DNA from 2 places in the Dietzia sp. 2505 genome. Region 1 is predicted to be linked to the other one. Evidence: riboswitches for the same ligand, from Rfam matches in the RefSeq annotation. Region 1 holds a riboswitch; the other holds the start of a gene.
The links. A riboswitch is a leader RNA that binds a small molecule or an ion and turns the genes downstream of it on or off. The one in region 1 is predicted to bind cobalamin.

Region 2: linked by a shared signal. The riboswitch ahead of ABIE38_RS07230 (ABC transporter substrate-binding protein) and the one ahead of cobN (cobaltochelatase subunit CobN) in region 1 are both predicted to bind cobalamin.

Annotation. Positions count from the first base shown of each region.
Region 1 is NZ_JBEPON010000003.1:370,620-376,324, forward strand. Features, by position in the region: gene ABIE38_RS08630 (precorrin-2 C(20)-methyltransferase) at 1-500, opposite strand, end outside; gene ABIE38_RS08635 (precorrin-8X methylmutase) at 497-1,162, opposite strand; cobalamin riboswitch at 1,216-1,330, opposite strand; gene ABIE38_RS08640 (ferredoxin-like domain-containing protein) at 1,330-2,199, opposite strand; cobalamin riboswitch at 2,281-2,472, shown strand; gene cobN (cobaltochelatase subunit CobN) at 2,464-5,705, shown strand, end outside.
Region 2 is NZ_JBEPON010000003.1:77,669-83,373, reverse strand. Features, by position in the region: gene ABIE38_RS07245 (sugar porter family MFS transporter) at 1-984, opposite strand, end outside; gene ABIE38_RS07240 (SgcJ/EcaC family oxidoreductase) at 1,162-1,536, shown strand; gene ABIE38_RS07235 (Lrp/AsnC family transcriptional regulator) at 1,571-1,852, shown strand; cobalamin riboswitch at 1,925-2,046, shown strand; gene ABIE38_RS07230 (ABC transporter substrate-binding protein) at 2,165-3,169, shown strand; gene ABIE38_RS07225 (FecCD family ABC transporter permease) at 3,345-4,358, shown strand; gene ABIE38_RS07220 (ABC transporter ATP-binding protein) at 4,355-5,137, shown strand; gene ABIE38_RS07215 (hypothetical protein) at 5,130-5,705, shown strand, end outside.

The DNA of each region.
Region 1 (5,705 bases):
CCGGGCAACACGGTGAGCACGTCCGTCTGCCGGACCAGGGGGGTGGCCGCGGCGGCGGTCGCGGCGGCGAACGCCGGGATGCCGGGCACGATCTCGGTGACGAACCGGCTCGAGAGTTTGTCGTGCATGTACATGAACGACCCGTAGAACAGCGGGTCCCCCTCGGCCAGCAGGACCACGTCCCGCCGGGCCGCGAGATGGTCGGCCAGGCGCTGCGCACTGCGGTCGTAGAAGTCCGCGATAGCCCCCGCGTACCCGCCGGGGTGGTCGGTGGCGCCCGTGGTCACCGGGTACTCCAGTACCTCCTCGATGGCACCGGCGGGGATGAGACCTGCGGCGATGCGCCTGGCGTTGGACTCCTTGCCGCGGCCGGCGTGGTAGGCCACCACGTCGGCGGCACCGATCAATCGGGCGGCCTTGAGGGTGATCAGCTCGGGGTCCCCGGGGCCCACGCCGACCCCGTACAGGCGCCCCGCCTCGCCCGCCTGACCGGCGCTCACTCGGCCACCTGCGCGAGGGCGTTGACGGCGGAGACCGTCATCGCGGACCCGCCGCGTCGCCCGTGGACGGTGACGAAGGGGATGTCGATACCGTGGTCGTCCGCCAGGCAGGCCAGCGCGGCCTTGGACTCGGCGGCGCCGATGAAGCCCACGGGGCACCCGACGATCGCCGCCGGATGGGGGGCGCCGTCCAACAGCAACTCCAGCAGGTGGAACAGCGCGGTGGGGGCGTTGCCGATCGCCACCACGGCACCGTCGAGCCGCTCGCCCCACAGCGAGAGGGCGGCGGCGGAGCGGGTGGTGCCCATCTGCCGGGCCAGCTCGGGCACGCGGGGATCGGACAACAGGCACACCACGTCGTTGTTCCGGGGGAGCCGGGACCTGGTGATCCCGGAGGCCACCATGTGGGCGTCGCAGAGGATCGGCGCCCCGGCCTCGAGCGCGGATCGCGCGGACCCCACCAGTCCCGGATGGACCTGCAGGTCATCGACGAGGTCGGTCTGCCCGGTGCCGTGCACCATCCGGACGGCGAGCCGCTCGGCGTCCTGGGGGACGCGCGACAGATCGGTCTCCCGCCGGATGGTGGCGAACGAGTCGACGTAGATCGCAGGCCCGTCGTCGACATAATCGTAGCGGCGTGGCGGCCTGGGGACAGCAGGCATGGGTCCTCCTCGGGGTTCTCGCCCCGGTCAGAAGTCTCAGGCGACGCGCCAGGAAGCGCGTCGATCCCTCGGCCAGTATCTGGCTTGGCGGCCCGTCGACCGGGCCTCACAGTGGCGGAACCGCCCCGGACTCGCACCGGGTTCCTCGCCGTGGGACAGCGGCGAGTCTACGTGCGCACGGTGAGCACGCCGCGCCACGGGGTGACGATGAGCTCGGTGACGTCCTCGCCGGTGAGGCGATCGATCACGGCACGGGTGAGGACGCCGTCCGGGGCCCCGACGTGCTCGATCCGTCCCGAGGAGCCCGGGACCGGGCCGTACGGCAGCGCGGGGGCCGGGGTGGGGAGACGACCGTCGCCCGGGCAGGCGGCGGTCAGCGGCACCGGGAGTTCACGCACGTGCCAGGGCGCGTCGGGGCCGGTACCGCGGGCGGCGGCGAAATCGCGGGCCAGGTCGAGCAGGCGATCGGCCGCCTCCTCGAGGGGCACCACCGCCGACCAGTCCGCACCCGCCCGCAGCTGCACGGTGTCGGCGTCGAGGGCCGCCAGCCCCAGGTCCCCGGGGCGGTCCACCAGGTCGCCGCGGCCGTCGTCGAGGACGAACAGGAACCGCCCGGACAACCCGGCCAGCCCGGGATCCGCCCGGAGACCGGCGTCGAGCCGGTCGGTCACGCGGCGGAGGTCGGCCCTCCCGCCGACCAGGCCGGTGAGCGGGGAGACGAGCACGTTGCGGACGAGCTCGTGCGACGGGGCGGGCAGCAGCCCGGTCGCGGCGAGGGCCGCCACGACCTCGTCCGCGAGCCGTCCGTCGCGGCTCATCGGCAGGGCCCGCAACTGCAGGTTGGCTCGTGTGGTCACGTGCACGTCGTCGTCGCCGTATTTCGCTGCGACCCTATGCAGCGCGGCGAGGGACTCCGGCGACACCCGTCCGCCCGGGACGCGGAGCCGGACAAGGGCGCCGTCCTCGGCGGGCCACGGGCGCAGGACGCCGGGGCACATGTCGGTGCGGGTGCGGCGGGTCGGTCCGGAAACGCTCACGGGGCTCAGTGTGGCACCCGGGGGTGTGGCGCGGCGAGCGGGTAGCCGGCGGCCGGACACCCGTTGGGGAGCGGCGCCGGATAGGCTCGCCGGTGCCGTGGTGCTCGGGAAGCCGGAGGAAAAGCCGGCGCGGCCCTCGCCACTGTAGTCGCGGAGTCGCGCACCCTCGTCCGTCCCCGAGTGGGGCGGAGACCACTGGGCCCAGGCCCGGGAAGGTCGGTCGCGCGGCGTCGATGCGAAAGCCAGGAGACCGGCCACGGCGTCATGTTCCACGAGGGTTTGGAGAAGAACATGCGCCATGACCGGCGTTCGGCGTCCCCTGAGGACGCCTCGGCACCATCGGACGACACCGCACCATCGGACGACACCGCACCATCGACTGACACGGCATCACCACGGCGCTCGGGCCAGCCACCACGCATCACCCTGCTGTCCACCTCGGACACGGATCTGCTCTCCGCGCGGGCCTCTCGCGCGCAGTGGACGCTCGGCAACCCGTCCCGGGTCGACGTGGACTCGGACCTGCCCGGCCTGCTCGCCGGCGCCGACCTGGTCGTGGTCCGGATCCTCGGGTCCCGCCGGTCGTGGGAGCCCGGGTTCGCCGCGGTCATGGCCTCCGGCCGGCCGGTGGTCGTCCTGGGCGGCGAGCAGGCCCCGGACGCCGACCTGATGGAGTTGTCCACCGTCCCGATCGGTATCGCGGCCGAGGCACACCGCTACCTCGCCGAGGGGGGAGAGCGGAACCTCGCCCAGCTCCACGCCTTCCTCTCGGACACCGTGCTGCTCACCGGCACCGGATTCGCACCCCCGGAGAGCGTCCCGGTGTGGGGGATGCCACCGCGGCCGGAGTCTGTGGCCTCCCCGATCGGAACCGACCAGTCGCGGGGCGTCCCCCGCGTGGGAGTGCTCTACTACCGGGCGCACGAGGTCAGCGGGAACTCGGAGTTCGCGCATGCGCTCGCCGATGCCATCGACGCCACCGGGCAGGCCGTGGGCGTCCCCGTGTTCGCCGGGTCGCTCCGCTCGGCCCCCGACGAGCTGTTCGAGGCGCTCGGGACGCTCGACGCGCTGATCGTCACGGTCCTGGCCGCCGGCGGCACCACGCCAGGCGCGGTGAGCGCGGGCGGCGAGGACGAGACGTGGGACGTCGAACGGATCGCGACGCTCGACATCCCGGTGCTGCAGGGGCTGTGCCTGACGTGGAGTCGGGAGGACTGGGAGGCCTCCGACGACGGCGTCAACCCGCTGGACTCGGCCAACCAGATCGCGATCCCCGAGTTCGACGGCCGAATCATCACCGCGCCGTTCTCGTTCAAGGAGATCGACGCCGACGGGTTGCCCCGGTACGTGGCCGACCCCGAACGCTGCGCCCGCGTCGCGGGGATCGCGGTCTCGCACGCGCGGCTGCGTCACGTGCCCGCGGCCGAGCGACGCGTCGCGCTGGTGCTCTCGGCCTACCCGACCAAGCACTCGCGGATCGGAAACGCGGTCGGTCTGGACACCCCGGTGTCGACCATCCGACTCCTGCGCCGCATGCGCGACGAGGGGTACGACCTGGGGCCGGCGGACGGGCCGGTCGCCCGGTTCCTCGACACCGCGGGGGACTACGCCGACGACACCGCCGCCGGAGACGCGCTGATCCACGCCCTGATCGCCGCGGGCGGTCAGGACGAGGAGTGGCTCACGAACGCCCAGCTCACCGACAGTCACGTGCGGATCTCGACCGACGACTACCTCGCGTGGACGGCGGACCTGCCCGAGTCGCTGCGCTCCGAGATGGTCGAGGCCTGGGGGCAGGCGCCCGGTCAGCTGTTCGTCAACGACGCCGGCGAGATCGTCCTGGCCACCATCCAGGCCGGCAATGTCGTCCTGTTGATCCAGCCGCCCCGCGGGTTCGGCGAGAACCCGGTCGCGATCTACCACGATCCCGAGTTGGCGCCCTCCCACCACTACCTGGCCGCCTACCGGTGGCTGGCGCGGGGTTTCGGCGCCCACGCGCTGGTCCACATCGGCAAGCACGGTTCGCTGGAGTGGCTGCCGGGCAAGAACGCCGCGCTGTCGGCGTCGTGCGCGACCGACGCGGCGATCGCGGACATGCCGTTGATCTACCCGTTCCTGGTCAACGACCCGGGGGAGGGGGCCCAGGCCAAGCGTCGCGCCCACGCCACGATCGTCGACCACCTGGTGCCGCCGATGGCCCGCGCCGAGTCCTACGGTGACATCGCCCGCCTCGAGCAGCTGCTGGACGAGTACGGCAACATCGCCTCCATGGACCCGGCCAAGCTGCCGGCCATCCGCGCGCAGATCTGGACCCTCATGCGGTCGGCACACATGCACGAGGACCTGGGCCTGGAGCAGCAGCCGGGGGACGAGGAGTTCGACGACTTCCTGCTCCACGTCGACGGCTGGCTGTGCGAGATCAAGGACGTCCAGATCCGCGACGGCCTGCACGTGCTGGGTCAGGCGCCGGACGGCGAGGCCCGGGTGAACCTGGTGCTGGCGATCCTGCGGGCCTCCCAGGTGTGGGGTGGTGAGTTCGGCGCGGTCCCCGGTCTGCGCCGCGCGCTCGGGCTGGGGGAGGACGCCCCGACCCCGGAGGTCGACCGCGTGGAGGCCCTGGCCCGGGCGCTGGTCGAGGACATGGACGCCCGGGGGTGGGACCTCGCGGCGGTGCCGGAGGTCCTGGCCGCCGCGGGGCTCGGGTCCGGTGGGACCGGAACCGGCGGTGAGTCCGCGGGCGACGAGGTCGGGATCGACGAGGTCGGGATCGACGAGGTCAAGATAGACGACGACGAGGTCGGCCGCGTGCTGGAGTTCGCCGCCCGCGAGGTGGTTCCGCGCCTGGCCGCCACCGTCGATGAGCTCGACGCGGTGATGCACGCCCTGGACGGCGGATTCGTGCCGGCCGGTCCGTCGGGCTCGCCCCTGCGCGGCCTGGTCAACGTGCTGCCGACCGGCCGCAACTTCTACACCGTGGACCCGCGCGCCATTCCGTCCCGGCTGGCCTGGGACACGGGCCAGGCGATGGCCGACTCTCTGCTGGACCGCCATGTGGCGGAGACCGGCGAGTACCCGAGCTCGGTGGGATTGTCGATCTGGGGCACCTCGGCCATGCGGACCTCGGGTGACGACGTGGCTGAGGTCCTGGCCCTGCTCGGCGTCCGTCCGGAATGGGACGAGGCCTCCCGCCGGGTCAACGGGCTCGAGGTGGTCCCGGCCGCCGAGCTCGGACGCCCGCGCGTCGACGTGACCGTGCGCATCTCGGGGTTCTTCCGGGACGCCTTCCCGCACGTCATCACCATGCTCGACGACGCCGTCCGGATGGTGGCGGACCTCGACGAGCCGGCCGAGCACAACTACGTCGCCGCTCACACCCGCGCGGACCTGGCCGAGCACTCAGACCACCGGCGCGCGACCACCCGCATCTTCGGCTCCGCGCCGGGGTCGTACGGCGCCGGGATCCTGCAGACCATCGAGGCCGGCAACTGGCGGGACGACCGCGACCT
Region 2 (5,705 bases), 290 kb from region 1:
CAGCGCGATGGCCACGATCGTCACGACGATGTTCGTGACCGAGGTGATGACGGTCTGGGTGAGCGCATCCGCCTCGGTGAAGCCGACCGACTGCCAGAGGGAGGTCGAGTAGTAGAAGATCACGTTGATGCCCACGGCCTGCTGGAAGACGGACAGCACGATGCCGATCCACACGATCGGCAGGAGGTTCCTGCCGCTCGGGGTGAGCATGTCCTGCCACGACCGCTTCCTGTCCTCGCGGACCGTCGCTCGGATCTCCTTGATGCGGTTGTCGACGCCGCTGGACTGGATGGTGCGCAGGACGTCTCTCGCCTCGCCGACCAGCCCCTTGGCCAGCAGGTAGCGGGGCGACTCGGGGATCATGAGCGCCAGCACGCCGTAGGTGATGGCGGGGACCAGCTCGGTGAGGAACATCCAGCGCCAGGCCTGGATCCCCAACCACAGTTCCTCGATCGCGCCACCGGCCACGGCTGCCAGCCAGGCGTCGGAGAGCAGGGCGACGAAGATGCCGGAGACGATCGCGAGCTGCTGGAGGGACCCGAGGCGGCCGCGGATCGAGGGCGGGGCCACCTCGGCGATGTACGCCGGCGCGATGACGGAGGCCGCACCGACGCCCAGGCCACCGACCACCCGCCACAGGATGAGATCCCAGGGGCCGAAGGCGAGCCCGGATCCGATCGCGCTGACGGTGAACAGCGCCGAGGCCAGGACCATGACGCGCGTGCGCCCCCAGCGGTCGGCGAGGCGGCCCGCGAGATACGCGCCGGCGATGCACCCGAGCAGGGCAGAGGAGACGACGAACCCGGTGAGGCCGGCGTTCATCCCGAAGGTCTCCTGGACGGCGTCCACGGCGCCGTTGATGACGGCGGTGTCGAAGCCGAAGAGGAAGCCGCCGAGCGCGGCGACCAGGGAGATGATCACCACCCGGCCGGTGTGGAAGGACTCCTCGTCCGAACCCTTGGCCGAGACGTTCCGTGTGGACATGGCGTACCCCGTTCCCGGGCCGGATGGACGTCCTGATGTCTGGTGAACGGAGCGTAGGCCCACTACGGGTGTGGCGCAAGTCACATATTTCTTTTCGATTCCGAGGTACGAGCGCCCTATTCGAGAACACGTTCTAGGCTCGAGGTGTCTCGCCGTCATACCGAAAGGGCCACCGTCGTGAGTGCCTCCCCCGAGCAGATCCGTGCCACCGCAGACTCCTACATCGCCGGGCTGGTCGCCGGCGATCTCGAGGCCGTGATGGACCTCTACGCCGAGAACGCGACGGTCGAGGACCCGGTCGGGGGCGGCACCGTCCACGAGGGCAAGGCGGCGATCCGGGAGTTCTACTCGTCCGTGGTGGCCATGAAGATCGACGGCGAGGTGATCGAGGCGCGGGTGTGCGGCGACGACCTGCTGTTCAACTTCGAGATCACCACCCACTTCGACGCCGACTCCAAGGCCACCATCAACGTGTGGGACCTGATGACCCACGACGAACAGGGCAAGATCCGTTCGATGCGCGCGTACTGGACCCCGGAGAACATGCGCTGAGCCGGGGTCGCGCGACTGGACTACCCTTCAGGCCATGATCACCGCCATCGTCTTCGTCCACGCCGAGACGGCGCGCATCCCCGAGGTCGCCGAGGCGATCGCCGAGATCGACGGGGTCTCCGAGGTGTACTCGGTGACGGGCACCATCGACCTCATCGTGCTCGTGCGGGCCCGCCGCAACGAGGAGGTGGCCGACATCGTCTCCGACCGCCTGAACAAGGTCCCGGGCGTGGTGGACACAGAGACGCACATCGCGTTCCGTGCGTTGTCCAAGCACGACCTCGAGGCGGCGTTCTCCCTCGGGTACGACGAGTAGACCCCCTCCCCGTGCGCACAGTTGCCGGGAGGTGCCCTCACCATTCCCGCTACGACTGTGCATACTGACATCACGACTTGCTGATCTCCGGATACGCAGGGGAAGACCGGTGAGAATCCGGCGCTGACCCGCAACGGTGTGTCGTCACCTCGGTGACGACGAGCCCGATTACCTGCCCGGAGGTTCGCGACTTCCGTCCATCGCCGAGGTCTGCGATCCGGAGTCCTGCACGGTCGGCCGCCGGCGTCGACGGCTGCCCACCTGCGGGTCTCGTGTGTTCGTGGGCAACACGACACGATCCGAGGTCTGATCATGTTCCGTCGCCAGTCCAGGTCCACCATCACGCTCGCCGCGCTGCTCGTCACGGGGGTCACCCTCGCGGGCTGCTCCCGCGGCGAGGCGCAGGAGGGCACCGCCTCCGGGGCGGTGTTCGCCGAGCCGGTGACCATCACCAACTGTGAGCGTGAATCCACGTTCGACGCCCCGCCCGAGCGGATCATCACGATGAACGCCCACGTCACGGAGACCCTCATCCAGATGGGTGCGGGGGACCGGATCGTCGGCCGCGGGTACGGGAACCGCGAGGACGTCCTGCCCGAGGTGGCCGAGGAGATGGAGCGGATACCCGGGCTCGCCGAGGAGTACCCCAGTTGGGAGCAGATCATCGATCTGGAGCCGGACCTGGTGGTGGCCGGCATGCGCAGCGCGTTCGACGAGAAGGAGGGCCGCAGCCGGGACGCCCTCGACGCGGCGGGTATCGACACCTTCCTGTTCTCCGAGTACTGCGGCGACGGGTTCCCGGACGTCTCCATGCTCGAGACCGACTTCTCCCAGCTGGGTCGGGTCCTCGGGCTGGAGGAGGGCGCGCAGGAGCTCACCGAGGGCATCGTCGACCGGATCGAGTCGGTCCGCGCCACCCTGGACGAGGCCGGCATCTCGGGGACCCCGACGTTCTTCTACGACAGCGGCGAGGCGGAGCCGATGACGATCGGCGGCGTCGGCATCGGCCAGCTGATCGGTGAGTACGCGGGAGCCGACAACATCTTCATCGAGGGCGACCGGCCCTACCTCAAGACCACGTGGGAGATCCTCGGCGAGCGCCGGCCGGAGGCGATCGTGGTGCTCGACTACGGCGCCACCAGCGCCGAGGACAAGATCGCCTACCTGCGCAACCAGCCCATCATGTCCACGACGCCGGCGATCCGCGACGACCGCATCGTGGTGGTCCCCCTCGCCGACTTCTTCGAGAGCTCCCGGATGGCGACGTCGGTGGAGACCATCGCCCGCGAGCTCCACCCCGACGCCTTCGGGCGCTGAGGTGGCGACAGTCGTCCACGACGGGGGCCGCAGCGCACGTGGCACGGGGGCAACGGTTCCGGACCCCCCGTCGGCTCCGAACCGCCGCGCGGAAGCATCCCGCCCCCCGTCGCAGCCCCGCCCCCCGTCACAGGCCCGCACCACGGAACCGCGCCGCGACAGGCGGCCGCTGGGGTTGGTCCTCGCTCCGCTACTGGGCCTCCTCGCCCTGTCCGTGGCGGTGGGGGTCTCCCTGGGGTCGGTGTCCATCCCACTCGGCGACGTCTGGGCGATCGTCGCCCACCGTGTGGCCCCGGGTTCCTTCACCCCGTGGTGGTCCGAGGCCCGCGAGGCGATCGTGATCGAGTCCCGGCTGCCGAGGTCGCTGATGGCGGCGGCGGTCGGCGCGTCCCTCGCGGTGGCGGGAGGCGTCGCCCAGGCGGTCACGCGCAACCCGCTGGCCGATCCGTACCTGCTGGGGGTGTCGTCCGGGGCCGGCTTCGGCGTCGTGGTCCTGACCGTCCTGGGTGTGGGGGCCGGGATGTGGGGTGTCTTCACGCTCCCGATGGCCGCCTTTCTCGGCGCCCTGCTGCCGCTGGCCGGGGTGGTCCTGGTGGCTCGTCGCGCGCACGACACCACGGCGATCGTTCTGGTGGGGGCGGCCCTGACGATGATGTTCGGCGCGCTCAACACGTTCACGCTGTTGGTGTTGGGCGACGACCACCAACTGGGCACCGTCATGCGCTGGCTGGCCGGCGGGTTCGGTGACGCCGGGTGGACCATGCTCCTGGCCCCGGCTGCGATTCTCGCCGTCGCGGGCGTCCTGGTGATGCTGTCGAGCCGCCACCTGGATCTCCTCCTGACCGGCGACGACGGGGCCACGGCCATGGGCATGAACGTCCCGCGGTTCCGGTTGCTCATGTTGCTGCTGGTCTCGATGCTCACCGCCGGGGCGGTGGCGGTGTCCGGGACCATCGGGTTCATCGGACTGCTCATCCCGCATCTCGCCGGATACCTCACCGGGCGCACGTCGGCCCGGCTCCTGCCGACGGCCGCGGTGCTCGGCGCGGTGGCCCTGGTGCTGGCCGACATCGCGGCCCGATCCGTCAGCGACGGTGCCGAACTCCCGGTGGGCGTGGTCACGGGGATCGTGGGCGGGCCGGTGTTCCTGGTCATGCTGTGGCGGCGCTACGGGAAGTCGGCGACATGACCACGCTGACCGCGGCCGACGTCTCCACCGAGCTCGGGGGACGCCGGATCCTCGACGGGGTGGACCTGACCATCGCGCCCGGACGGGTCACGGCGCTGGTGGGCCCCAACGGCAGTGGCAAGACGACCCTGCTGCGCACCTGCTACCGGGCACTGCCCACGACGGCCGGACTGGTGCGCCTCGACGGCGACGACATCACCTCACTCCGCCGGCGGACCCTGGCGCGCACGGTGGGTGTGAGCACCCAGGAGCCGGTCTCGCTGGGGGGCATCATGGTCCGGGAGTCGGTGCGGCTCGGACGAACCGTGACGCGCGGGCTGTTCGAGCCGTTCGGGACCGACGACGCCGACGTGGTGGACACCGTGCTCGACCGTGTGGGGTTGGCCGGGTTGGCCACCCGCGACGTCCTGGCCCTGTCGGGGGGCGAACGGCAGCGGGTGTCGATCGCCCGGGCGTTGGCGCAGCAGCCGGAGGTGCTCCTGCTGGACGAACCCACCAACCACCTCGACCTGCACCAGCAGTTGTCGGTCCTGGCGTTGCTGCGGGAGCTGGCCGCAGGCGGGTTGGCGGTGCTGCTCACGCTTCACGACCTGCGGATGGCCACCGAGTACTGCGACGCGATGGTGGTCCTGAACGAGGGCCGGGTGGTGGCGACCGGTGCGCCCGAGGAGGTGCTCGATCCCGCCCTTCTGGCCGAGGTGTTCAGGGTCCGCGGGCAGGTGCGGCCGGGGCCGGGCGGCGGCCGCACACTGGACGTCTGGGGGCTCGCCGATGACTGACCCCGCCGGGGCGTACGCCCGGATCGCGGCACCGCTCGGAGAGTTCGCCCGGACCGTCGAGCACGGCCCCGAGGTCCTTCCCGGTTCGATGCTGACCGACCCTCGCTGGCTCGCGGCGCGCGTGGCGGACACCGGGCGACGGTGGGCGCACGACGATCCGAGGGTGAACGCCACCCTCTGGTGGTACTCGGCCAGCTCGTCGCTGGTCGCCGCGCCACTGACGATGCTCCTCACCTCTGGTGTCGCTCCCGACCCCCGGCCGGACCGACTGACGGTGTCCCTGCAGGCGAACGGGTATATCCGGGCCGCGCGCTCGGACCGCCTGCTGACGTCCGTGACCGCGTTCGCACAGGGCCTGCGGGAGGCGCACGAGGCGGTGATCGCCCCACTCGCGGAGGTCTCCGGGGCGGCGCCCCGCGCGCTGTGGGCGATCGCCTCGGACTCGATCGCCGGCAGGGCGCTCGATGCCGGCCGCGCCGTCGGCGACCCCGCCCGTGGCTGCGAGCTGGCCCGGGACGTCGTCCGCCCGCCGCTGCTGCCGGTCCGCTACGTCGACGTCGAGGGGCCG